2 regions of the Microbacterium sp. NPDC056003 genome follow, and region 2 is predicted to be linked to the other one. Evidence: predicted binding sites of a transcription regulator. Region 2 holds the regulator's gene; the other holds the start of a gene.
The links. The regulator LexA, encoded in region 2, represses DNA repair genes until DNA is damaged. The targets are predictions, from matches to a motif close to TCGAACANNTGTTCGA.
Positions count from the first base shown of each region.

Region 1 (11,532 bases), on a different contig from region 2:
TCGAGACGATCGGGGCGTTCTGACCGGCCCACTCCATCGCCTCGATGATCCAGGAGTCCTGGCCGTAGCCGTCGGCGCCGAGCACCTTGCCCACGAGCAGGTCCGCGCGGTCGGCGACGCCGCGGTGCAGCCCGTCGCTCGCGGCGCCCGTGCCGGCGATCGTCGACGCGACATGCGTGCCGTGGCCGTTCGGGTCGCTGTCGACCTCCTCGCCCGGCACGAAGCTCCGCGAGCCGGAGAGCACGCGTCCCTGAAGGTCGGGGTGAGTGTCGTCGTAGCCGGTGTCGAGCACGGCCACCGTGGCGCCCTCGCCGGTGTGACCGGCAGCCCACGCGGACGGTGCGCCGACGAACGGCACGCTCGAGTCGAGCGTCGCCTCGACCTTGCCGTCGAGGTGGATCGCCTCGATGCCGCCCGCGAGCTCGGGAGTCGCGGAGAACGCGCGCGCGGTCGGTGCCGTCAGCGTCTCCCACGCCGCGGCGCTGGACTCGTGGCCGAGCGTGGCGGCGGCGCCCCCGATGCTGGCGAGCTCGGTCTGCACCTCCAGCCCGGGGAGCGGTGCGGCGAAGGTGCGCGCGGCCGCGGCATCCTGTTCCACGATGATCGGGGTCGCGTCGACCGAGGCGTCGTCGTAGCCGAACTCGATCAGCTTCGTGACGTTGAAGAGATCCTGGTCGAGCGCGCCCGAGGCCAGGTACGGGAGTGCGGCGTCGGGGACGACGTGGAGCTCTCCGCCCGCGTCGTACGTGCGCACACCCGCACCATCGACGGCGGTGTCGATGCTGACGGTGTGCGTGCCGTCGCTGAGGTCGGTCACGGTCACGCGATCGCCGGTGATCAGCGTGACGGTGGAGGAGCTGCCGGCGACCGCGTCGGGGGTGGGGGGACCGTCGACGTTCGAGGTCGCGGTCGCCGGCAGAGTCGTGAGGCCGATGCCGGCGATGCCGATCGCCAGACCGCTTGTGGCGGCGACGATCGGACGCAGACGGCGGCCGATGGGTGGGGGATTGGACATGCGGGAACCTCTCGGGGGGTAGGGGATCTGCTACGAAGCTCTCATGCGTTGCGCGTACAGTGGTGGCGGAGAAATGCCATGGCCACCATCCGCCACATCCGGTGGGTGAAGATGGCCGGTGTGGAGAAGGTCACCGTGCTCGATGCACTGGGTCTCGATGAGGAGCACACCGCCGTGTACCGGTGGATCCTTCAGCAGACGTCGGTGTCGGCGTCCGAGGTCGCCGAGGCGCTGAGCATGTCGCTGCCGCGCGTTCGTCCGATCGTGGCCCAGCTCGAGCGACTCGGCCTGGTGGCACGCAAAGCCGCACGCAGCGACCGGTATGTCGCCTCGCCCCCGACGACGGCGCTGCGCCCGCTGCTGCTCGAGCGCGAGCGCGGGCTGACGCGCGCGCACGAAGCGCTCGTCGAGCTGAGTGACCTGTACCGGCGCTCGGCCGAGCAGCGCAGCGTCGCCGATGTCGTCGACGTCGTGATCGGCGACGACGCCGTGCGGCAGCGCATCGCGCAGCTGCAGGCGGCGTCGACCGAGCAGGTGCGTGTGCTCGTCCTGCACGAGGTCGCGCTCGTCAGCGGCGAGGAGAACATCGAGGAGGATCGCGCCCTCGCGCGGGGTGTGCGCTATCGCGTGATCGTCGAGAGCGCCGTGCTCGAGCGACCCGGGTTCCTCACCGCCGCACGCGAGATGGCGCAGATCGGCGAGGAGATCCGGGTGCTCCCCGCCCTTCCGACCCGCATGTTCATCGCTGACGACCAGATGGCCCTCGTGCCCATGCATGCGCAGGGCGATGACGAGGGCTTCGGCGCTCTGCTCATCCATCCGAGCGGCCTCCTCGACCTCGTGATCGCGATCTTCGAGGAGTACTGGAGTCACGCCACCGCGTTCCTCCCCGTCGCCGAGGTGCCCACCACCGAGGAGGTCGACCGAGACCTGCTGCGGCTGCTGCTGTTGGGGGTGACGGATGCCGCGGCCGCGACGCAGCTGGGGATCTCGCTGCGCACGGTCCAGCGCCGGGTGGCCGACCTCATGGAGATCGCCGGTGTGACCACCCGCATGCAGCTCGGCGCGGCGGCCGTGCGCAGGTCGTGGGTCTGAGCGCCGCGCGGGCGGGGCCCGTCGTGCGCGTCAGTCCGCGTGCGTGTTGAACCAGCTCCGGCGCTGTGCGATCTCGCTGTCGTTCTCGGCCGGGTCGGACGTGTCGTGCTCGACGAGCCGACCGTCCTCGTCGAGGGGCACGAACCGCAGGCACGTCGGGCACAGCGCTCGGCCCTCGGGGAATCCATCGGGGAGCGTCGCGGCGGGTGCGCCGGGCGCACCCGAGCCGGAGCATCGCGGAAGGTCGGCCGCGGCATCCGCCCACATGATCGTCCGGTGGCGGTGCAGCCCCGGATGGTCCAGGTGGCGCGTGCAGCGACGACCCTGGTTGCGGCTCGTGCAGAACCGCACCGTCACGGCTTCGGCCTCGGCACGAACCGCGGAACCCAGCGGACGAACGCGGCGGCGCCGACGAGGCCGATGACGCCGACGACGCCCGTCGCCAGGGCGAGCGTGGAGGCGGCCGCGATCGCCGACACGAGCAGCGGCGAGACGGCACCTCCGGCGTCGGTCAGGGTGCGCCAGGATCCGAGGAACGGTGCCGGATCGTCCTTGGGGGCGATATCGGCGCCGAGTGTGAGCAGGATGCCGCTCGACAGACCGTTGCCGACTCCGAGGACGGCGGCGAACATCGCGAACCACATCGCCGACTGCTCGAGATCGTGGGTGAACGAGAGCGCGAGGAAGCCGAGACCCATCAGGAGCATGGCGGGGAGGGCGGCCCACAGGCGCCCGAAGCGGTCCATGACCTGTCCGCTCGCGTAGAAGAGCGCGAAGTCGATGGCACCCGAGATTCCGACGACGAGCGCGATGGTCTGCGCGTCGAGCCCGAGCGACACGCCCCACAGCGGCAGGACGACCTGCCGGGCGGAGCGGACGGCGGAGAGGGATGCCGCGGCCAGGCCCAGGCGCGACAGCACGCGTCGATACGCCCACATCGTGCGGAAGACGCCGCTGCGCTCGGCGATGGGGATCGAGCCGGTGACGGGCTCGCCGGTGTCTTCGGCCAGTGCCGAGTCGCCGCGCGCGGGTGTGGGCGCCGCGACGGCGTGCTCCGGATCGGGACCCAGGAGCACCAGCAGGATGGTCGCGACGAGGCACGCGCCGAAGAACCAGATGGTGGCGTGCTCGTCGCCGAAGAGGGCGAGTAGCGCGGCGGCCACGAACGGCCCGATGAACATGCCCAGGCGGAAGGTGCCGCCGAGCAGGGAGAGCGCGCGGGCGCGGAACGCGAGCGGCACGCGCGTCGTCATGAACGAGTGGCGGGCGAGGCCGAACGCCGCAGCGCAGAAGCCGATGACGAACACCGCGAGAGCGAAGACGCCGAGCGACGGGGCGAGCGCGAGGCCGACCACCGCGGCGAGACAGAGCGCGCCGGCGACGACCATGGTGAAGCGCTCCCCGATGCGGGCGACCGCCCAGCCCGCGGGGATGTTGCCGCACAGCTGGCCGACCACCAGCGCCGAGGCGACGAGCGCGGCGGTGGCGAGGTCGGCCCCGAGCTGTGCCGCGATCACCGGGATCAGCGGGATGACGGCGCCCTCGCCCAGCGCGAAGAGCACGGTCGGGCCGTAGATCATCGGCGCGAACCGGACGAGAACATCCCGCGGGCGATCGCTCACGTGCATCCACGTTAGTCTGGACTGTCATGCTCGACTTCGATCCCTCCGCCGACATCCAGGCCCTGCGCTCCACGTTCTCCGACATCAAGGCAGTGGTCGACGTCGACGCGCTCACGGCGGAGATCGCGCGGCTGAGCGAGGCCGCCGGGGCACCCGACCTGTGGGACGACGTCGAGCAGGCGCAGAAGGTGACGAGCGCCCTGAGTCACCGTCAGGCGGAGCTCAAGCGCGTCACCGACGTCGAGCAGCGACTCGACGACCTCGAGGTGCTCGTCGAGCTCGCCAACGAGATGGACGACGAGGACTCCGCGGAGGAGGCTCGCCACGAGATCGCGGAGCTGGAAGACATCATCGGCCAGCTCGAAGTGCAGACGCTCCTCGACGGTGAGTACGACGACCGTGCGGCCGTCGTGACGATCCGTTCCGGCGCGGGCGGCGACGACGCCACCGACTTCGCCGAGATGCTGCTGCGCATGTACCTGCGCTGGGCCGAGCGCCACAAGTACCCCGTCAAGGTCATGGACACGTCCTACGCCGAGGGCGCCGGCATCAAGTCGGCGACGTTCGAGGTCGACGCACCGTACGCCTACGGCACTCTCTCGGTCGAGGCCGGCACGCACCGCCTCGCGCGCATCAGCCCCTTCGGGTCGGCCGACAAGCGCCAGACGTCCTTCGCCGCGGTGGAGGTCATCCCCGTGATGGAGGAGGCCCAGGAGGTCGAGGTGCCGGAGAGCGACATCCGCGTCGACGTCTTCCGCTCGTCGGGCCCCGGCGGGCAGTCGGTCAACACCACCGACTCCGCCGTCCGCATCACGCACCTCCCGACGGGCCTGGTCGTTTCGATGCAGAACGAGAAGTCCCAGATCCAGAACCGCGCCGCGGCGATGCGGGTGCTCCAGACACGCCTGATGCTGCTGCAACGGGAAGAGGAAGCCGCGAAGAAGAAGGAGCTGGCCGGCGTCATCACCGCCAGCTGGGGTGACCAGATGCGGTCGTACTTCCTCTACGGTCAGCAGCTCGTGAAGGACCTCCGCACCGGGCACGAGGTCGGCAACCCGGCGGTCGTGTTCGACGGCGACCTCGACGGGTTCATCTCGGCCGGCATCCGCTGGCGCAAGCGCAAGGACGACGACGACTGACGTCGTTCTCAGCGAGGCCCCTCGGGCGTCTCACGCCTCGTCGAGGTTCTCCTGGATCATGACCGGGGACGCGTGGATGCACACGATCCGCAGCCGGCCCTGACCTGTGTTCGTGAAGCCATGCCACGTGTCGGCGGCGACCACCGCGGTGTCGCCCGTATGCGCGATGACGGTCTCGTCGCCCATCCGGATCGTTGCCTCGCCCTCGATCACGAGCCATGTCTCGGTGTACGGGTGGCGGTGCAGATCCGGACCCATCCCGGGATCATTGTCGACGTAGAAGAACGAGATGCCCGAGCCGTACGGCTCACCTTCGAAGCGCATGGTTCGTGACGCGCCGATGAGCAGTTCGGACGCGGGGATGGGGGATGAGGTCATTCGTCCATCGTGGTTGTCGGCGGTGCACGCGTCCAGTGCCGGCCTGCCCGCGGGCGATCAGAACGGTGCGGGGGTGGTTCCTCTGGCGGTCGGCCGGAAGGCGGGTACCGGGCGTTCGGGTTCGACGCGATAGCGGCGCCCGTTAGGTGAGGTCCACTGCAGGGCGCCGCCGGCGTCGGGAACGTGTTCGACCTGCCAGCCGCCGTGGTGCTTGATGGTGTGGTGGCCCTTGCAGAGCGGTGCGAGGTTGTCGAGGCTGGTGGTACCGCCATGTTCCCAGGCCACGGTGTGGTCGATCTCGCACCGGCTCGCGGGGATGCCGCATCCCGGTGCCATGCATCGGTCGGCCCGCCACCTGACCAGTTTCCGGAGGGCGGGCGGTGGCCGGTAGTGGTCGCGGCCGACGGAGAGCACCATGCCGGTCTCAGGGTGAGTGAGAATCCTCGTCCACCCGTCCGCACCGGCGGCCAACTCCCGCGCCCGCTCGGCGGACATCGGACCGACCCCATCCGCCGTCGCCGGCCCGGCGCCCGCCCCGTCGTCATCGAGGAGGGTGAGCACAGGGACGGTCACCATCACGGTGGCACGGACGCCCGCCGCTTCGGGTGGCAGGGCGGCGGTCTCGCCGTCGATGAGCAGGTCGCCGAGCACGTCGGCGCGCCGCTGATCCATCGTCCGCGCGTCTTCTCCGGCTGAGGCGTCTCGATCTCCGCCACTCGCAACGCTGCGGTCGAGGGTCTTGGCGATCGCGGTGAGCCGCCCCTGAATGGCGCGGGCTTCCACAGCGGGCAGGAACGCATGCAGCCAGGCCATGCCGTCGTCGGCGGGCTCCACGATCACCCGACGATGCCGCACCGCCCAGTCATGCCGCTCCGCCAGGCTCGCCGCCCGCTCACGTTCGAGGAGTGCCCGCAGCTGCCGGCGGAACGCGCCGACCGGGAGCCGCACCGCCAAGTCCACCGCCGTCGTGGTGACCCGTTCCCGCACCTCGGGCTCGACCGCATCCAGCAGGTCGACCAGGATCTCGGCATGCCGCTCGGTGATCGCGGCTCGTCCGAGCGCGTCCAACGCGGCCGGGTACCGGTGCACAAGCGCCTGCGCGAATCCGAGCAGTCCGGCGGCGGCGTGCTCGGTGATCCGCAGAGCGGCCGCCAACTCCAACCGCACGGATCGCTCCACGACCGCCGCGACGGCCCCGCCGTAGGAGGCGGCATCAGCCAACGCGTTGCGGCGCAGCTGATCCACCCGCATCACACGCTGCGCGGCGAAGACCGACATCATGGCGGCGACCTCGGTGACGCGGTCGACGTCATCTGGAGCCTCGAACCCGTCGCACGGTTCGTCCCACACATCACGCTCATCGGGGGAGGCGAAGGGGTCGTCATCGGCCATACGTCGACATTAGAACATACCTACGACATCCGATTCGGCGGCGAGGACAGCAGTCAGCGCGCACGCGGGCGACGCCGCGAACCGATGCGGCGCCTGAGGGTGTCGCGGAGGCCGGCGCGGAGGCATCCGCTTAGGCTCGATAGGCCATGATCCGGTTCGAGAACGTCACGAAGCGCTACAAGGGCACGTCGAAGCCTGCCTTGAGCAATGTCGACTTCGAGGTGCTGCGCGGCGAGTTCGTGTTCCTCGTCGGCGCATCCGGCTCGGGCAAGTCCTCGTGTCTGCGCATGATCCTCCGCGAAGAGACGCCCACCGACGGCCGCGTGGTCGTGCTCGGGCGCGACCTGCGAACGCTGTCGAACCGCAAGGTGCCGTACTTCCGGCGCCACATCGGAGCGGTCTTCCAGGACTTCCGCCTGCTGCCGACCAAGACGGTCTTCCAGAACGTCGCCTTCACGCTGCAGGTCATCGGGTCGTCGCGTGGATTCATCCAGCAGACCGTTCCCGAAGTACTCGCGCTCGTGGGACTCTCCGGCAAGGAGAAGCGGTTCCCGCACGAGCTGTCGGGTGGCGAGCAGCAGCGCGTCGCGATCGCCCGTGCGCTGGTGAACCGCCCGCAGGTGCTGCTGGCCGACGAGCCCACCGGAAACCTCGACCCCGCGACATCCGTCGACATCATGCAGCTTCTCGCGCGCATCAACGCCGGCGGAACCACCGTCGTCATGGCGACGCACGAGGCCGGATTCGTCGACCAGATGCAGCGGCGCGTGATCGAGCTCGTGCACGGCGAGATCGTGCGAGACGAGCGGCACGGTGGCTACGGCGACACGTCGAGCCTGCCTAGCCTCGCCCCGGAGCAGGAGCGCGGCGCAGCCGCTGTCGCTGCCCTGACCGCCGTGCTCGAGGTGCAGCGCGAAGCCGCCGCGGCTGCCGAGGCCGGGCTGGATCCGACCCTGGCGAACGAGGATGAGGCGACGGATGCCGCGCCCCAGCCGGCGTCGCCGTCGACGGCGCGCGGCCCGAAGCACGAAGCGCCGGCACCCGCGGCCGAGCCTGCGCCTGCCGCATCCGCTCCGGCATCGGCCGCCGAGCAAGCCGCGGCCTCCGAGTCCGACACGGTCGAGGAGCCCACTCCCGCCCGCCCGGGCTCTCCGGCTGCGCGCGCGCCGCAGACCGCGCCCATCCCGGTGGCCGACATCCCCGAGGTGGACGTCGCCGAGCTCGGCCTCGCCGACCGGCTCGGTCTGGGCGAGAAAGCTCCCGACGACGAAGTGGGGCCCACGTCATGAGGGTCGGTCTCATCCTCGGCGAGGCGTTCACGGGCCTGCGCCGCAACGCCTCGATGGTGATCTCCGTCGTGCTGGTCACGTTCGTGTCGCTGACGTTCGTCGGAGCGGCGATGCTCATGCAGATGCAGATCGGCATCATGAAGGACTTCTGGGTCGACCGCGCCCAGGTGGCGATCTACATGTGCACCGCGATCTCGCAAGCCCCCACCTGCACCGGCGGCGTGGCCACCGACGAGCAGCTCGCGGCGGTGGAGGAGAAGCTCGACGGGCCCGCCCTCTCGCCGCTCATCCGCGATGTGCGGTTCGAGGACAGCGACGAGGCGTACCAGAACGTCATCGATCTCCTCGGTGAGGACTACGCCAGCGTCATCACGCCGGACCAGCTCAACGAGACGTTCTGGATCAACCTGGTCGACCAGAACCAGTCCGACGTCATCATCGAGGCGTTCGGCGGCACCGAGGGCGTCGAGGAGGTGCAGGATCAGCTGCAGTACCTCGAGCCGCTGTTCTCCGCCCTCACCGTCGCGACGTACATCGCAGTCGGCGTCGCCGCGCTGATGCTGGTCGCCGCCGTGCTGCTGATCGCCACGACGATCAGGCTCTCGGCCTACGCCCGACGGCGCGAACTCGGCATCATGCGCCTGGTCGGAGCATCCAATCGCTTCATCCAGACCCCCTTCGTCCTGGAAGGCGTGTTCGCGGCGCTCATCGGGTCGCTGCTGGCCAGCGGTGCCGTCATCGCGGGCGTGCACTTCGGCGTCGACCAGTATCTGCGCGGACGCGTCGAGTTCGTGACCACGTGGGTCGGGCTGGACGACGCGTGGATCGTCGTGCCGGTGCTGATCCTCATCGGCATCGTGCTCGCGGCGCTGTCGGCGAGCTTCGCGATCCGTCGCTGGCTGCGGGCCTGACTCTCGGGCGAGTCGTCCGGGGGTAGACTGAACGGCTGCCGTGCGCCCGCACGGCGTGAATCGAGGAGTCACCATGCCCAGGGAACGCGGGGAGACGGTCGTCGCGACCAATCGTCGCGCGCGCCACGAGTACACCATCGAGAAGACGTACGAGGCGGGTCTGGTGCTCACCGGCACCGAGGTCAAGTCGCTGCGTCAAGGCCGTGCCAACATCTCCGACGGCTACGCCTACATCAACAACGGTGAGGCGTTCCTCGACGCGGTGCACATCCCCGAGTACTCGCAGGGGCACTGGACGAACCACGCGTCCAAGCGCGTGCGCAAGCTGCTCCTCCACAAGGACGAGATCATCAAGCTCTCGCACGCGATCAGCGCCGGAGGCTACACGCTGGTGCCGCTCAAGCTGTACTTCTCGGACGGCCGCGCCAAGGTCGAGATCGCCGTGGCGAAGGGCAAGCGCGAGTACGAGAAGCGGCAGACCATCCGCGAGCGCGAAGACAAGCGCGAGGCCGAGCGGGCCATGCGCAGCCGTAACCGTCTGGGCGAGTAGAGCGGATGCCGCGACCGCCTCGTTCGGGGCCGGTCAGCGAGCGCTGAACCGCGCCTCGACGCCGGCCGTGAGGACGATGTCCTCCGGCTGGAGCTGGACGGTGGGCGCTCCACCGCCGGCATCTGCGGCGAAGGATGCTTTGGCCATCAGCATGCGCTCCTGCCGCGGGGCGGCGGGGGACTCGTTGCGCGTGAGCAGTCCGAGATCGGCGATCTCGAGCGGCGTCACCGTCGACAGACCTATGGCACCGGCGTAGGCGTTCGCCCGGGCGACGGCGACGCCGACCGCGCTCGCCGCGACGTCGCGCTCCATCGCGGCTCGCGTCTCGGGGGTGAGCTGCCACTCGATCCAGCCGAGCTGGACCCCTTCGCGCTCGACGACCTCGCCGGCCCAGAACGACAGCACGGCGAAGTCGGTGAACGTCGCGCTGAAATCGACGGTGGCGTAGTGCACGGGGGCCAGCCGTCGCCCTTCGGGATTCCACGGGCGCTCCGACCAGACCGAGACGCGCTGGCTCGTCCATTCGACGACCGTGCCCGCGGCGGTGCGTGAAGCGAGGTCCTCCCGCACCGGCTCGCTGAACGCGGCCATGCGCTCGACGACGGCCCCCCGCTCCGCACCCTCGGCCCGGATCGTGAGATGGGCCACCGCCCGCTCGGGCGCGATGCGCGCCTCGTGCTCGCCCCGGACTGTGATGACGACGTCGCTCATGCGGCAGAGCCTACTGCGTGGCGACGGACGAATTTTCATTCGAGTGCATCCAAATCGGACCCATCGCGGGGAATGACTTCTCGACGGGCGACGGACGATCGCCCCTGACGAAGGAGGACCATCATGCGAACGAGGATCTTCGCGGGCATCGCCGTCGGCGCCATCGCCGCAGTCAGCCTGCTCGCCCCCGCCAGCGCCGCCACCGCCGGCAATGCGGCTCTCTCGGTGCTGCACGGCATCCCCGACACGCCTGTGGACGTGTATGTCAACGGCGAACTCACTCTCGACGACTTCCAGCCGGGCGACCTCGCCGGACCGCTCGATCTGCCGGCGGGCGACTACGAGGTGGCCCTCACCGCGCCGGACGCGACCGACGACAGCGCACCGGTTCTCGGGCCGGTGACCGTCACGCTGGAGGCCGACACCAACTACACCGCCGTGGCCCACCTCGACGAGGCGGGCGCGCCGACGGTGACCCCGTACGTCAATGACACGTCGCCCACAGCCGCGGGCGAGGGCCGGCTCACGGTGCGCCACGACGCCGCGGCGCCGGCCGTCGACGTGCTCGCGGGCGGGACGCCGGTGATCGAGGGCCTCGCCAATCCGGACGAAGCCTCCCTGGATCTGCCGGCAGGCACGATCGAGGCATCCGTCGCCGCCGCGGGGACGACCGACCCGGTGATCGGCCCGGCGCCCGTCGAGGTCCAGGAGGGCGTGCTCACCATCGTGTACGCGTGGGGCAGCCTCGAGGACGGCAACCTCGACCTCGCCGTGCAGACGATCACCGGCCTGCACTCCGCGCCGGACGGGGTCAACTCGGGCACCGGTGGCCAGCTCGCTCAGCGTGACATGACGATGCAGATGCTGCTGCTTCTCGGTGGCATCGCCATCGCCGCCGCGGTCGCCACATCCGCCGTCGCTGTGGCGCGGGCGCGGGCTCAGCGCTGAGGGCGGACCCCATGACGAGGACGACCGCGGGCCTTGCGACCGCCCTGCTCGCGGTCGTCGTCGTGCTGGCGGGATGCAGCTCACCCCCAGGGGCAGCCCCGTCGGCGACGGCACCGACACCGACGACGAACGCGCTCCCGACGCCCGTCGTCGAGGTGCCGATCGTGACGGCCACCCCGCCGCCGGCGCGCCGGTCTGCGCCGCCGGTGCGGGTGGTCGTCACGACCATCGGTGCCGATGTCCCGGTGATTGCCGTGGGGGTCGAAACCGGCGGATTCATGGAGCTGCCCGTCGACCCGGCCGTCGCGGGCTGGTACCGCTACGGCGCCGATCCGTCCAGCGCCGACGGAAACATCGTGATCTCCGCCCATGTCGACGCGCCGCAGTACCCGATCGGGCCGTTCAGCCGGCTGCGCGAGCTGCCGGCGGGTGCCTCGATCGACGTGACGGATGCCTCGGACGCGCTGCATCGCTACACGGTG
Region 1 covers NZ_JBHJXQ010000004.1:84,089-95,620, forward strand. Annotated here, with positions in the region: gene ACFC1W_RS15105 (S8 family serine peptidase) at 1-1,015, opposite strand, end outside; gene ACFC1W_RS15110 (helix-turn-helix domain-containing protein) at 1,094-2,110, shown strand; gene ACFC1W_RS15115 (hypothetical protein) at 2,141-2,467, opposite strand; gene ACFC1W_RS15120 (MFS transporter) at 2,464-3,738, opposite strand; gene prfB (peptide chain release factor 2) at 3,759-4,871, shown strand; gene ACFC1W_RS15130 (cupin domain-containing protein) at 4,902-5,249, opposite strand; gene ACFC1W_RS15135 (DUF222 domain-containing protein) at 5,307-6,641, opposite strand; gene ftsE (cell division ATP-binding protein FtsE) at 6,788-7,930, shown strand; gene ftsX (permease-like cell division protein FtsX) at 7,927-8,841, shown strand; gene smpB (SsrA-binding protein SmpB) at 8,915-9,391, shown strand; gene ACFC1W_RS15155 (SIMPL domain-containing protein) at 9,425-10,102, opposite strand; gene ACFC1W_RS15160 (DUF4397 domain-containing protein) at 10,226-11,050, shown strand; gene ACFC1W_RS15165 (class F sortase) at 11,062-11,532, shown strand, end outside.
Region 1: ACFC1W_RS15135 (DUF222 domain-containing protein) is a predicted target of LexA. The motif match lies at 6,652-6,667, and genes of this name have one in related genera.

Region 2 (11,532 bases):
CGCGGTACGGGCGTCCGTATCCGCTCGAGCCGCCGTAGTTGACGTCGAGCACGCCGATCCCGCGGCTCGTGAAGTACGCGATCTTGGTGGATGCCGCGCCCCCCACGTGCGATGTCGGCCCCCCGTGCACGAACACCAGGTACGGCGGGCGCTCGTCGGCGCGCGCAGTGACGCCGGGGTTCGTGGGCGGGTAGTCGAAGGCGTGGACCGGGCCGCGCGGGCCGTCGACCGTGACGGCCCGGGGGCGCGGCATCCATTCCTCGCCCCACGCCGTGCGGCCGCCGACGAGCAGCCGGGCGGCGCCGGGGTCGTCGACGTCGATGTCCCACAGGCCGGTGCCCGCCGCTCCCGCGCCGCTGAGCAGGAGTCTGCCGCCTCGGACGTCTTCGATCGACATGCCGGCGACGGCGTCGACGGGAAGCGGCCGCACCTCGCCGTCGGTCCCGATCAGGACGAGCTCATCCGAGCCGTTCGTGCGCACCGCGACGATGCGGCCGTCGTCGAGGACGGCGAACCACCGCTGGCCGAGCACCCACAGCGGACCGCCCGTGTCGGCGTCGGCGGGGGCGACGTCCTCGCAGTGCAGGTCGGCGGTCAGCCGCAGCCGCGTCAGGTTCCAGCGGCCGGTCGGGTCGTCGCTGAACACGATGTCGTCGTCGCTCACCCAGATGGGCTGGAGCGGCGCGGTGGCGCCTGAGGTGACGGTCGTCCACTCGGCGACGAGACCGCCTTCGAGGCGTCCCACGCGCAGCTCCGCGCGGTCCCAGGGCATGTCGGGATGGTTCCACGCGACCCAGGCGAGACGGGTGCCGTCGGGCGACAGAGCGGGATGCGCGAGGAAGTCGCTGTCCTCGACGAGCGAGCGGAGGCGTGCAGCATCCTCCACCGCGCTTCCGTCGACGGGGATCTCGACGATGTCACGGTGCGGAGCCGCCTCGTCGCGATGCGTCTCGCGCACGGCGAGCAGGCGCCCGCCCTCCCAGGTGAGTCCGCCGAAGCGCATGTCGCCGGCCAGAGGGGTGAGCGCTCTCGGGCGCTCGCCGGGGGCGGCCTTCCACACGCGCTGATCCGCCTTCTCCACGAAGACGAGGGCGTCGCCGGCGACGGTGGTCCAGGCGCCGCCGCCGTACTCGTGCACGCGCGAACGCGCGCTCCACGGCGCGTCGATCACATCGGAGACCTCACCGGATGGCGCCATTCTGCGCACGGCGGTGCGACCGGCCTCCGCAGGCACGGACTCGCCCCACCACACCTCGTCGCCCACGAACCGCGCCCCCTCGATGCGGGGCGATGCGGCCGACACCGCCTCGGCCGACAGCGGGGAGGGCCAGGATCCGTAGGGCAGTTCCGTCGTCACGAGACCACGCTACGGCGAAACAGAAGGTCACAGGGAGGGGGTTGCGTGCGGCGCTCGGCTAGCTTGGACCCATCGTCGCCCGGTCGTCCGAGTCGGACGGTCCCCGAGAGAGATCGCGGGGCCGGGCAGGGAGCGACAGCCGAGCCCGGCACCCGCCCGCGATGACTCCGCGCCGCCGGACACCCCGAGCGTGCGCGCGTCCGCGGCCGTCCGGCCATCCCGTCCGTCCCGACCCGAGAAGCACGATATGTCGATCGACCTCAGCACACCTCCGGTGCCGTTCTCGTTCGAGGTCTACCCGCCCAAGTCCCCGGCGGGAACACTCGCCCTCCACGACACCATCCGGCAGCTGGCGGCGGCGCGCCCTCGATTCATCTCGGTCACCTACGGCGCCGGCGGATCCACCGGCGGGCGCTCGCTCGACCTGCTGCGCTTCATCCTCACCGAGACCGAGGCGTCCCCGCTCGCCCACCTCACATGCGTCGGCAACACGTATGCGGGGGCCACTGCGCTGATCCGGGAGTTCCTGGATGCCGGGGTCACGAGCTTCCTCGCACTGCGCGGCGACCCGCCCGTCGGCGTCCGCGAGGACGAGACGTTCCTCGGCGACCTCGAGAGCTCGGCACAGCTCGTCCAGCTCATCGACCGCGTGCAGGCGGAGCGCGCGCCGTACACCGAGCGCGAGATTCCGGGCGTCCCCGGCGCCGTCCAGGTCGAGTCGCGCACCAAGGTGGACATCGCCGTCGCGGCTTTCCCCAACGGGCACCCGCGGTCGCGGCATCCGCGCGAGCACATCGATGCGCTGCTCGCCAAGCAGGCGGCCGGCGCGACGCTCGCGATCACGCAGCTCTTCTTCCACGCCGACGACTACCTCGCGTTCGTGCAGCGTTCACGCGACGCCGGCGTGACGATCCCCATCCTCCCGGGCATCATGCCGATCACCTCGCCGTCGCGGCTGCGCCGCGTGCTCGAGCTCAGCGGCGAGGAACTGCCCGCCGAGCTCGCGATCGCGCTGGAGGTCGAGCCCACCGCTGACGGGCAGCGCGCACTCGGGATCGAGTACGCCGCCGCACTCGCCCGCGATGTCATCGCCGGGGGTGCTCCCGGCGTCCACCTGTACGCCTTCAACAGCCACGAAACGGTGCTCGCGGTGCTGCGCGACGCCGGGATCCTCACCCACCCCCTCGAAAAGGAAGTCGCACGATGACCGACACCACACCCGCCTTCCCCCGCGGCACGATCCTCGGCTACCCCCGGATCGGTCCCCGTCGCGAGCTCAAGCGCGCCGTCGAGGCCCACTGGGCCGGCACGACCGACGCCGCCACGCTCGAGCAGACCGCAGCCGACCTGCGCCGCGCGACGCGCGAGCGCCTCGCCGAACTCGGTCTCGGTCGTGACGACTCGTCGATCCCGGAGTCGTTCTCGTACTACGACCAGGTGCTCGACGCCGCGGTCGCCGTCGGCGCACTGCCGGAGCGGTTCGCCGACCTTCGCGACGCCGACGGCACGATCGGCCTCGGCGCGTACTTCACCGCCGCCCGCGGCGCCGGTGAGAACGCGCCCCTCGAGATGACGAAGTGGTTCGACACCAACTACCACTACCTCGTTCCCGAGATCGGCCCCGAGACGGTGTTCGCACTGTCGAGCGACCGCTTCTCGACGCAGGTCTCGGAGGCCAAGGCCGACGGCTTCACCGTGCGCCCGGTCATCGTCGGCCCGGTCACCCTGCTCGCGCTGGCGAAGGCGACGGATGCCGCGCCCGAGGGCTTCGACCCGCTCAGCCGTCTCGACGACCTCCTGCCCGTGTACGCCGAGCTCCTCGCCGCGCTGCGCGCCGCGGGAGCCGAGTGGGTGCAGCTCGACGAGCCCGCCCTCGTCAGCGAGAGCCTCCCGGCGACGCCGACGGCGCTCGCCGATGCGGCCGCACGCGCATACGCCGTGCTCGGCGGCGCGTCGGACCGCCCCTCCATCCTCGTGACGGCCGGCTATGCCCAGCTCTCGCCCGAGGCGTGGACGGCGCTCGCCGCAGCGCCCGTCGAGGCGCTCGCGATCGACCTGACGCGCGGCTCGGCACCGGCCGCCGCCGACGGTCTCGCCGGCAAGACCCTCGTCGGCGGTGTGATCGACGGCCGCAACATCTGGCGTGGCGACCTCGCCGCGGCGTGGACGAAGCTCGCGGCCCTCGAGGCGCTCGGCGCGGCGCAGATCGCGGCCGGCACGTCGACGTCGCTGCAGCACGTCCCGCACGACGTCGACGACGAGGCTGCGCTCGACCCTCGCCTGGTGTCGTGGCTGGCCTTCGCCGACCAGAAGACCGGGCAGGTCGTCACGCTGGCGCGCGGCCTCGCCGAGGGCGCCGAGTCGATCGCCGACGAGGTGGCCGCGGCATCCGCTGCCCTCGCCGACCGGCAGAGCGCGCCCGGCGTGCGGGACGGCGCCGTGCGCGAGCGCGCCGCCGCTCTGACCGCGGTGGACTTCGACCGCGGTGACTACGAGGCCCGTGTCACCGCTCAGGAGGCCGCGCTAGGCCTGCCCGTGCTGCCGACCACCACGATCGGCTCGTTCCCGCAGACCGGCGACATCCGCCGCGCGCGTGCGCGGCACGCCAAGGGCGAGATCACCACGGAGGAGTACGAGCAGTTCCTCCGCGACGAGATCGCCCGGGTCGTGACGCTGCAGGAGGACCTCGGGCTCGACGTGCTGGTGCACGGCGAGGCCGAGCGCAACGACATGGTGCAGTACTTCGCAGAGAACCTCGACGGGTTCGACGTGACGCAGAACGGCTGGGTTCAGTCGTACGGCTCGCGGGCGACACGTCCGTCGATCCTGTGGGGCGACGTGTCACGGCCCGCGCCGATCACGGTGGCCTGGTCGACGTTCGCCCAGTCGCTCACCGACAAGCCGATGAAGGGCATGCTGACAGGGCCGGTCACGATCCTGGCGTGGTCGTTCGTGCGCGACGACCAGCCGCTCGCCGACACCGCCAACCAGGTGGCCCTGGCGCTGCGCGACGAGATCGCCGACCTCGAAGCCGCCGGCATCGGCGTGATCCAGGTCGACGAGCCGGCGCTGCGCGAGCTGCTGCCGCTGAAGAAGGCCGATCAGCCGGCGTACCTCGAGTGGTCGGTCGGCTCGTTCCGACTGTCGACAGCGGGAGCGGCCGTGGCCACCCAGGTGCACACGCACCTCTGCTACTCGGAATTCGACGTCGTCATCGACGCGATCGCCGCGCTCGACGCGGACGTGACGTCGATCGAGGCCGCGCGCAGCCGCGGCGAGGTGATCGGCGACATCGCGGAGTCGGGCTTCACGCACGGCGTCGGCCCGGGCGTCTACGACATCCACTCTCCGCGCGTCCCGTCGCCCGCCGAGGTCGCCGAGCTGCTCGACCGCGCCGCGACCGAGCTGCCGCTGCGGCAGGTGTGGGTGAACCCCGACTGCGGTCTGAAGACCCGCGGCTACGACGAGACCGTCGAGTCGCTGCGCAACATCATCGAGGCGACGCGCACGATCCGCGCGAAGGTGGGTGCGGCGGTCTAGTTCTTCGCGTCCTGCGAGAGCGGATCGGATGCCGCGGCCACCTCGGCCGCGGCATCCGTGCTCACCGGCTCGGGCTCGATGATGTCGCTCTCGACCACGATGTCGCCGTCGTCGGGGTGCTCCTCGTCGCGGCGCTGCAGCAGCTCGAGGATCCACGCGACGGCGAACGCGACCACGATCACGAGCACGACGTCGCCGAACGACAGCGGCCGCAGGGCGAAGAGCCACAGCACGGCGAGGACGGCGATGATCGTGCGCACGAGCACACGTGAGCGTGCGAGCCAGGCGCCGAAGCCGCGGGTGTCGAGCCCACGGGCGGCGAGCTGCCGGCGGGCCGAGGAGTTGACGGAGCGGACCGCACTGCGGGCGCCCTGCGCGGCGGCGGAGCGGCCCATCGCCCAGCCGAGCAGCGCGACGAACACGCCGAGGACGCTCAGCACGATCGCCGTCTGCGTCATCGCGCCGACGACCTGCGCGTAGATCACGCCGAGCCCGTCGGGGGAGAGGCCGAGGTCGGAGGCCACCGTGCCCATCACGGTGTCGCCGACCGAGAGACCGATCGCGAGCGCGCCGGCGCCGATCGCGATGGCGAGTCCCGTGCCGAGCACGGCGAGGCTGCGCCGACGGGCCAGGGCGATTCCGAGCCCGAAGAGAAGGATGGTGAGGACCGGGAGCCACCAGCCGAGTGACGTCGCGAGGGCGTAGCCGGTGCGGATGGCGGCGAGGTTGTCTCCCTTGCCTACGATGACGACCCTGTCGATCTCGGGGATGAGCTGTGCGGCGCTCACGCCCCGGTCGACCAGACGCTGTTTGACGGCGTCGACGACGGCGCCGAGCTGGATGCCGACACCTTCATCGGTGCGCACGACAAGGCCCCCGCCGTCCGACGTCGCCGCCGTGGTGAGGGCGCGATGGGCGGCGCGGGTCGCGGTGGCCCACACGTCGGAGAACGCATCGGACTCCACGACGCGGGTGACCGCCTCGTTGACCAGATTCTCGAGGCCGCTCGCCGCCGGGGCCTCGAGCAGGCCGAGGGCCTGGGCGGCCCGGGGCGGGAGCCCCAGGTCGGCGATGCCGTCGAACACGTTGGCCGTCAGGGTCTGGAAGTCGACCTGGTCGTTGATCGCCTCCATCGCCTCGTCGATGACCATCGCCTGCACGGCGCGGTCGTCGACGAGCGGAGCAAGGGTCGCGACGAACGCGTCCTCCTCGACCAGCTGGACCCGCGCCCACGCCGTCACGATCGACACCGGGACGAGGATGGCGGCGATGACGATGCACAGCGCAGAGACCCAGGCCCGCCATCGTCCGCCGGAAGGGGCCGGCGTTGCGGCGGCGCTCTCGGCCGCGAGCCGTGCGTTCTCCCGTTCGAGCTCGCGGATGCGTGCTTCGAGCGTGTGCGCGTCAGCGGTGTCGATGTCGCTCATGCCGCCATTGTGGCGGACGCCGGCTCATCGCGCCGGAGTTTCACCCGCCGGGGGTGATCAGACGGCGCGGAGGACCGCCACGACCTTGCCGAGCACCACGGCCTCGTCGCCCAGGATCGGCTCGAAGGCCGAGTTGCGCGGCAACAGCCACGTGTGCCCGTCGCGCTGGCGGAACGTCTTCACCGTCGCCTCGCCGTCGAGCATCGCGGCGACGATCTCGCCGTTGTCGGCTGTGGCCTGTGAGCGCACGACGACCCAGTCTCCGTCGCAGATGGCGGCGTCGATCATCGAGTCGCCCGACACCTTCAGCATGAACAGGTCGCCCTTGCCCACCAGCTGGCGGGGGAGCGGGAAGATCTCCTCGACCTGCTGCTCGGCCGTGATCGGGACGCCGGCCGCGATCCGGCCGACGAGGGGCACGAGCGCTGCGTCGCCCACCGCGGGGGCTGCGTCGTCGGGGTTCTCGGTGGAGGCGCCCGGCAGGTCGATGAGCACTTCCATCGCGCGCGTCTTGCCCGCGTCGCGTCGCAGGTAGCCGCTCAGCTCGAGCTGGTTGAGCTGGTGCGTCACGCTCGAGAGCGACTTCAGCCCGACCGCGTCGCCGATCTCGCGCATGCTCGGCGGGTAGCCGTGGCGCGCGATCGAGCGCTGGATGACCTCGAGGATCGCGAGCTGCTTGTCGCTGAGGCTCTTGCGGCGTCGCGTCTGCGGCCTCTCGCGCCCGGTGGCGTCGCTCATGTCCGGCTCCTGTCTCGCCGCCCCGGAGGGGCTCCGGAAGTGCAGCGGTCTTCGAATGTCGGAGGCCCGTGGTGGGGTTCTCGTATCGAAACCGTATCCGGATCCGACGCTCGAAGGGAACACCGCGACCGCGTGTCGCGTTCGAGAGATCGCACCCGGATCGGCCCCTTGACATCGTAGAACATCGAAGATAACTTCGGTACAGAGATTCGCATCCTCTGCTCCCGGCCGAGCGGCGGGTGCGAATCTCTCCCCAGCAGGAGGAGCAGAACATGAGCACCATCGGCATCACGTCGCCCGCTTTCCCGGGTTCCGCCTTCACGCGCCCCGCACGTTCCACGCGCCTGCGCCTCACGCTCCGCGGTCGTCGCGTGCTCGCGACGCTCGCTGCGATCCCCGCCGTCGTCGCGATCAGTCTCGCGATGATCTCGGGCGGCAGTGCTCTCGCCAGCCGCGACGCGGGCACACCGGCGCAGTCGTTCTCCACCGTCACCGTCTCCTTCGGCGACACGCTGTGGTCCATCGCCGAGACCGTGGCCCCCGAGGCAGACCCCCGCGACGTGATCGACGCGATCGTCCGCCTCAACGCGCTCGAGGGCGTCTCGCTCGAAGCCGGGCAGAGTCTGGCGATCCCGGCCGAGTACGACTCGAGCCGCTGACCTCGGTCCGGCGGTGCGGCTCGCGGCAGCGGGCGGCGCCGAGCCCCGCATGCCGAGCCGTCTCGCGCCGACACACGCGGCGGGTGGGCGGTACCGCCCCCGTAGCATGGGAGGGGTGAGTCCACGTCTCGAAGACCTGCCCTTGCGCGACGACCTCCGCGGAATGACGCCCTATGGCGCTCCGCAGGCGCCGCTGCCCGTCGCGCTGAACGTCAACGAGAACACGCATCCCGTCCCGCAGGACGTGGCCGACGACATCATGGACTCGATCGCACTCGCGCTGCGGGACGTCAATCGCTACCCCGACCGCGAGTTCACGGCACTGCGCGAGGGCTTCGCCGACTACCTCGGCCACGGGCTGACGAGCGAGCAGATCTGGGCCGCGAACGGCTCCAATGAAGTGCTGCAGCACGTCCTGCAGGCCTTCGCCGGACCTGGCCGCACCGCGTTCGGGTTCGCGCCGACCTACTCGATGTACCCGCTGCTCACTCGCGGGACCGGCGCGACGTGGGTCGCCGGAACCCGTGCCCCCGACTACAGCGTCGACGCCGCGGACGCGGCGGCGCAGGTGGCGGATGCCGCGCCCGACGTCGTCTTCCTGTGCGCGCCCAACAACCCGACCGGCACTCCGCTCGGCCTCGACGTGATCGAGGCGGTCTACGACGCGACCGAGGGCGTGGTCGTCGTCGACGAGGCGTACTTCGAGTTCGCGCCGCGCGAGGAGCGGTCGGCGCTCACCCTCCTTCCCGGCCGGGAGCGGCTCGTCGTGTCGCGCACGATGAGCAAGGCCTTCGCCTTCGCCGGGGCGCGCGTCGGATACCTCGCCGCCGACCCGACTCTCATCGACGCCCTGCGCCTGGTGCGACTGCCGTATCACCTGAGCGCGCTGACGCAGGCCGCGGCATCCGCTGCTCTTCGTCACGCTCCCACGATGCTGCGCATGGTCGACGAGATCGTCGCGCAGCGCGATCGCATCAGCGCCACCGTCGAGGCGCTCGGCTACACGCCGCACGAGACGTGGACGAACTTCGTCCTGTTCGGCGGAGTGGCCGACCCCGCGACGACGTGGCAGGCGCTCTACGATCGCGGCGTACTGATCCGCGACGTCGGGATCCCCCACCACTTGCGCGTGACCGCGGGCACCGAAGAGGAGACCACCGCGTTCCTCGACGCACTGGCCTCGGTAGAATCGACATCATGAGCGCCGCTCCGCGTACCGCGTCCCTGCGACGCTCCACCAGCGAATCGACCGTCGAACTCGAGCTCGACCTCGACGGCACCGGCCGCAGCCGGATCGACACGACGGTGCCGTTCTTCGACCACATGCTGACGGCGTTCGCGAAGCACTCGCTGACCGATCTCACCGTCCGCGCATCGGGTGACACCGAGATCGACGCGCACCACACGGTCGAAGACATCTCGATCGTGCTCGGGCAGGCGATCCGCGAGGCCCTCGGCGACAAGTCGGGCATCTCGCGCTACGGCGACGCGCTGGTGCCTCTCGACGAGGCCCTCGCGCAGGCGGTGGTCGACATCAGCGGCCGCCCCTACCTGGTCCACGAAGGTGAACCGGTCGGTTTCGAGCACCACCTCATCGGCGGCCACTTCACGGGCTCGCTCGTGCGTCACACGTTCGAGGCGATCACGTTCAACGCCGCCCTCACGGTGCACGTGCGCGTGATCTCGGGCCGCGATCCCCATCACATCGCCGAAGCGGAATACAAGGCGTTCGCCCGTGCTTTCCGCCAGGCCAAGGCGCTCGACCCGCTGGTCGAAGGCATCCCCAGCACCAAGGGCGCTCTGTGAGCTCGCAGCCGCTGGTCGCGGTCCTCGACTACGGATCGGGCAACGTGCACTCGGCCGTCAAGGCGCTGGCCGCCGCCGGTGCCGACGCGCGCCTGACGTCCGACCGCGACCTCGTCCTCGAGGCCGACGGGCTCGTGGTGCCCGGCGTCGGCGCCTTCCGTGCGGTGATGGAGTCGCTCAAGGCCAGCCGCGGCGACGAGCTGATCGGCCGCCGGTTGTCGGGCGGGCGCCCGGTGCTCGGCATCTGCGTCGGCATGCAGGTGCTGTTCGAGCACGGCGTCGAGCGCGGCGTCGACACCGCGGGCATGGGGGAGTGGCCGGGAGCCGTCACAGAGCTCGATGCGCCGGTGCTGCCGCACATGGGGTGGAACACCGTCGACGCGGGCGAGGGGTCCCGCCTCTTCCGCGGGATCGAGGACGAGCGGTTCTACTTCGTCCACTCGTACGGGGCGCAGAAATGGCTGCTCGACGTGCAGCCGCCCTTCCCCGAGCCCACGCTCACGTGGTGCACCTATGGCCGGCCGTTCCTCGCGGCGGTCGAGAACGGCCCGCTGTCGGCGACCCAGTTCCACCCCGAGAAGTCGGGGGATGCCGGCATCCGGCTTCTCGCGAATTGGATCGACGGGCTCGGCGGGGCTACCCTCTGAAACCGTGCCGTCTGCGGGAGCGAACTCCTTCCGAGACCTTCCCGCACAAGGAGCCATGAACGATTTCGCCTCAATGCCTGAATTGATCCTGCTGCCCGCGGTCGACGTCGCCGGCGGCAAGGCCGTGCGCCTCACCCAGGGGGAGGCGGGGACCGAGACGAGCTACGGCGACCCCGTCGACGCGGCCCTCGACTTCGCACGCCAGGGCGCGCAGTGGATCCACCTCGTCGACCTCGACGCCGCCTTCGGACGCGGCAGCAACGCCGGCGTCATGCGCAAGGTCATCAAGCAGGTCAAGGGCGTTCAGGTCGAGCTCTCAGGCGGCATCCGCGATGACCGCACCCTCGAGGCCGCCCTCGACAGCGGCGCGGCGCGCATCAACCTCGGCACCGCGGCGCTCGAGAACCCCGAATGGGCCGCCGATGTGATCGGCCGATACGGCGACGTCATCGCGGTCGGTCTCGACGTGCGCGGCACGACGCTCGCTGCCCGCGGCTGGACGCGCGACGGCGGCGACCTGTGGACCGTGCTCGACCGCCTCGAGGCGGCAGGCTGCAGCCGCTACGTCGTGACCGACGTCACCAAGGACGGCACGCTGCAGGGCCCGAACGTGGACCTCCTCCGCGAGATGACCACGCGCACCCCGAAGCCGATCGTCGCCTCGGGCGGCGTGTCGAGCCTCGACGACATCGCGGCGCTGCGCGAGCTCGTGCCGCTCGGCGTCGAAGGCGCCATCGTCGGAAAGGCCCTCTACGCCGGCGCGTTCACGCTGGCCGAGGCGCTGGATGTCGCCGGACACTGACCCGCACGGTCACGCGCACCCGCACGCGGGTGACGCCGCGCATGCCGACTCCGCCGGTGTGCCGTGGGAAGGGCGAAGCTTCCACTCCAACCCCCACTCCGGCGACGACGGCTCGGCCGACCCGGCGCTCCTCGCCGCGCTGCTCGCCTTCCGCGACGGCACGGGCAGTCAGGCCGCGGTCGTCGACGCCTACCGCTCGGCGCGCCTGCTGATCCCGCTGCTGGCCGAGAAGGGCGATGAGGGCATCGGCGCTCACGGGCTCCCGGTCGACAAGACCCAGGAGCTGTCGATCGTCACCGTCGCGGCACCCGACGGACGCCGGGTGCTGCCGGTGTTCACGTCGGTGCAGACGATGGGACGATGGGATGCCTCGGCCCGGCCGGTGCCGGCCGACGGTCCACGCACGGCGGCCGCGGCATCCGCCGACGACACCGACCTCATCGTGATCGACCCGGGTTCGCCCACGGAGTTCGTGATCCGTCGCCCCGCGGTCTGGGCGATCGCCCAGGGGCACGCCTGGGAGCCGAGCTTCGCGTCGCCGGAGGTGTTCTCGGGG
Region 2 covers NZ_JBHJXQ010000003.1:28,375-39,906, reverse strand. Annotated here, with positions in the region: gene ACFC1W_RS12550 (S9 family peptidase) at 1-1,357, opposite strand, end outside; gene ACFC1W_RS12545 (methylenetetrahydrofolate reductase) at 1,605-2,564, shown strand; gene metE (5-methyltetrahydropteroyltriglutamate--homocysteine S-methyltransferase) at 2,561-4,897, shown strand; gene ACFC1W_RS12535 (hypothetical protein) at 4,894-6,324, opposite strand; gene lexA (transcriptional repressor LexA) at 6,382-7,062, opposite strand; gene ACFC1W_RS12525 (LysM peptidoglycan-binding domain-containing protein) at 7,335-7,721, shown strand; gene ACFC1W_RS12520 (histidinol-phosphate transaminase) at 7,837-8,922, shown strand; gene hisB (imidazoleglycerol-phosphate dehydratase HisB) at 8,919-9,527, shown strand; gene hisH (imidazole glycerol phosphate synthase subunit HisH) at 9,524-10,174, shown strand; gene priA (bifunctional 1-(5-phosphoribosyl)-5-((5-phosphoribosylamino)methylideneamino)imidazole-4-carboxamide isomerase/phosphoribosylanthranilate isomerase PriA) at 10,230-10,976, shown strand; gene ACFC1W_RS12500 (SseB family protein) at 10,960-11,532, shown strand, end outside.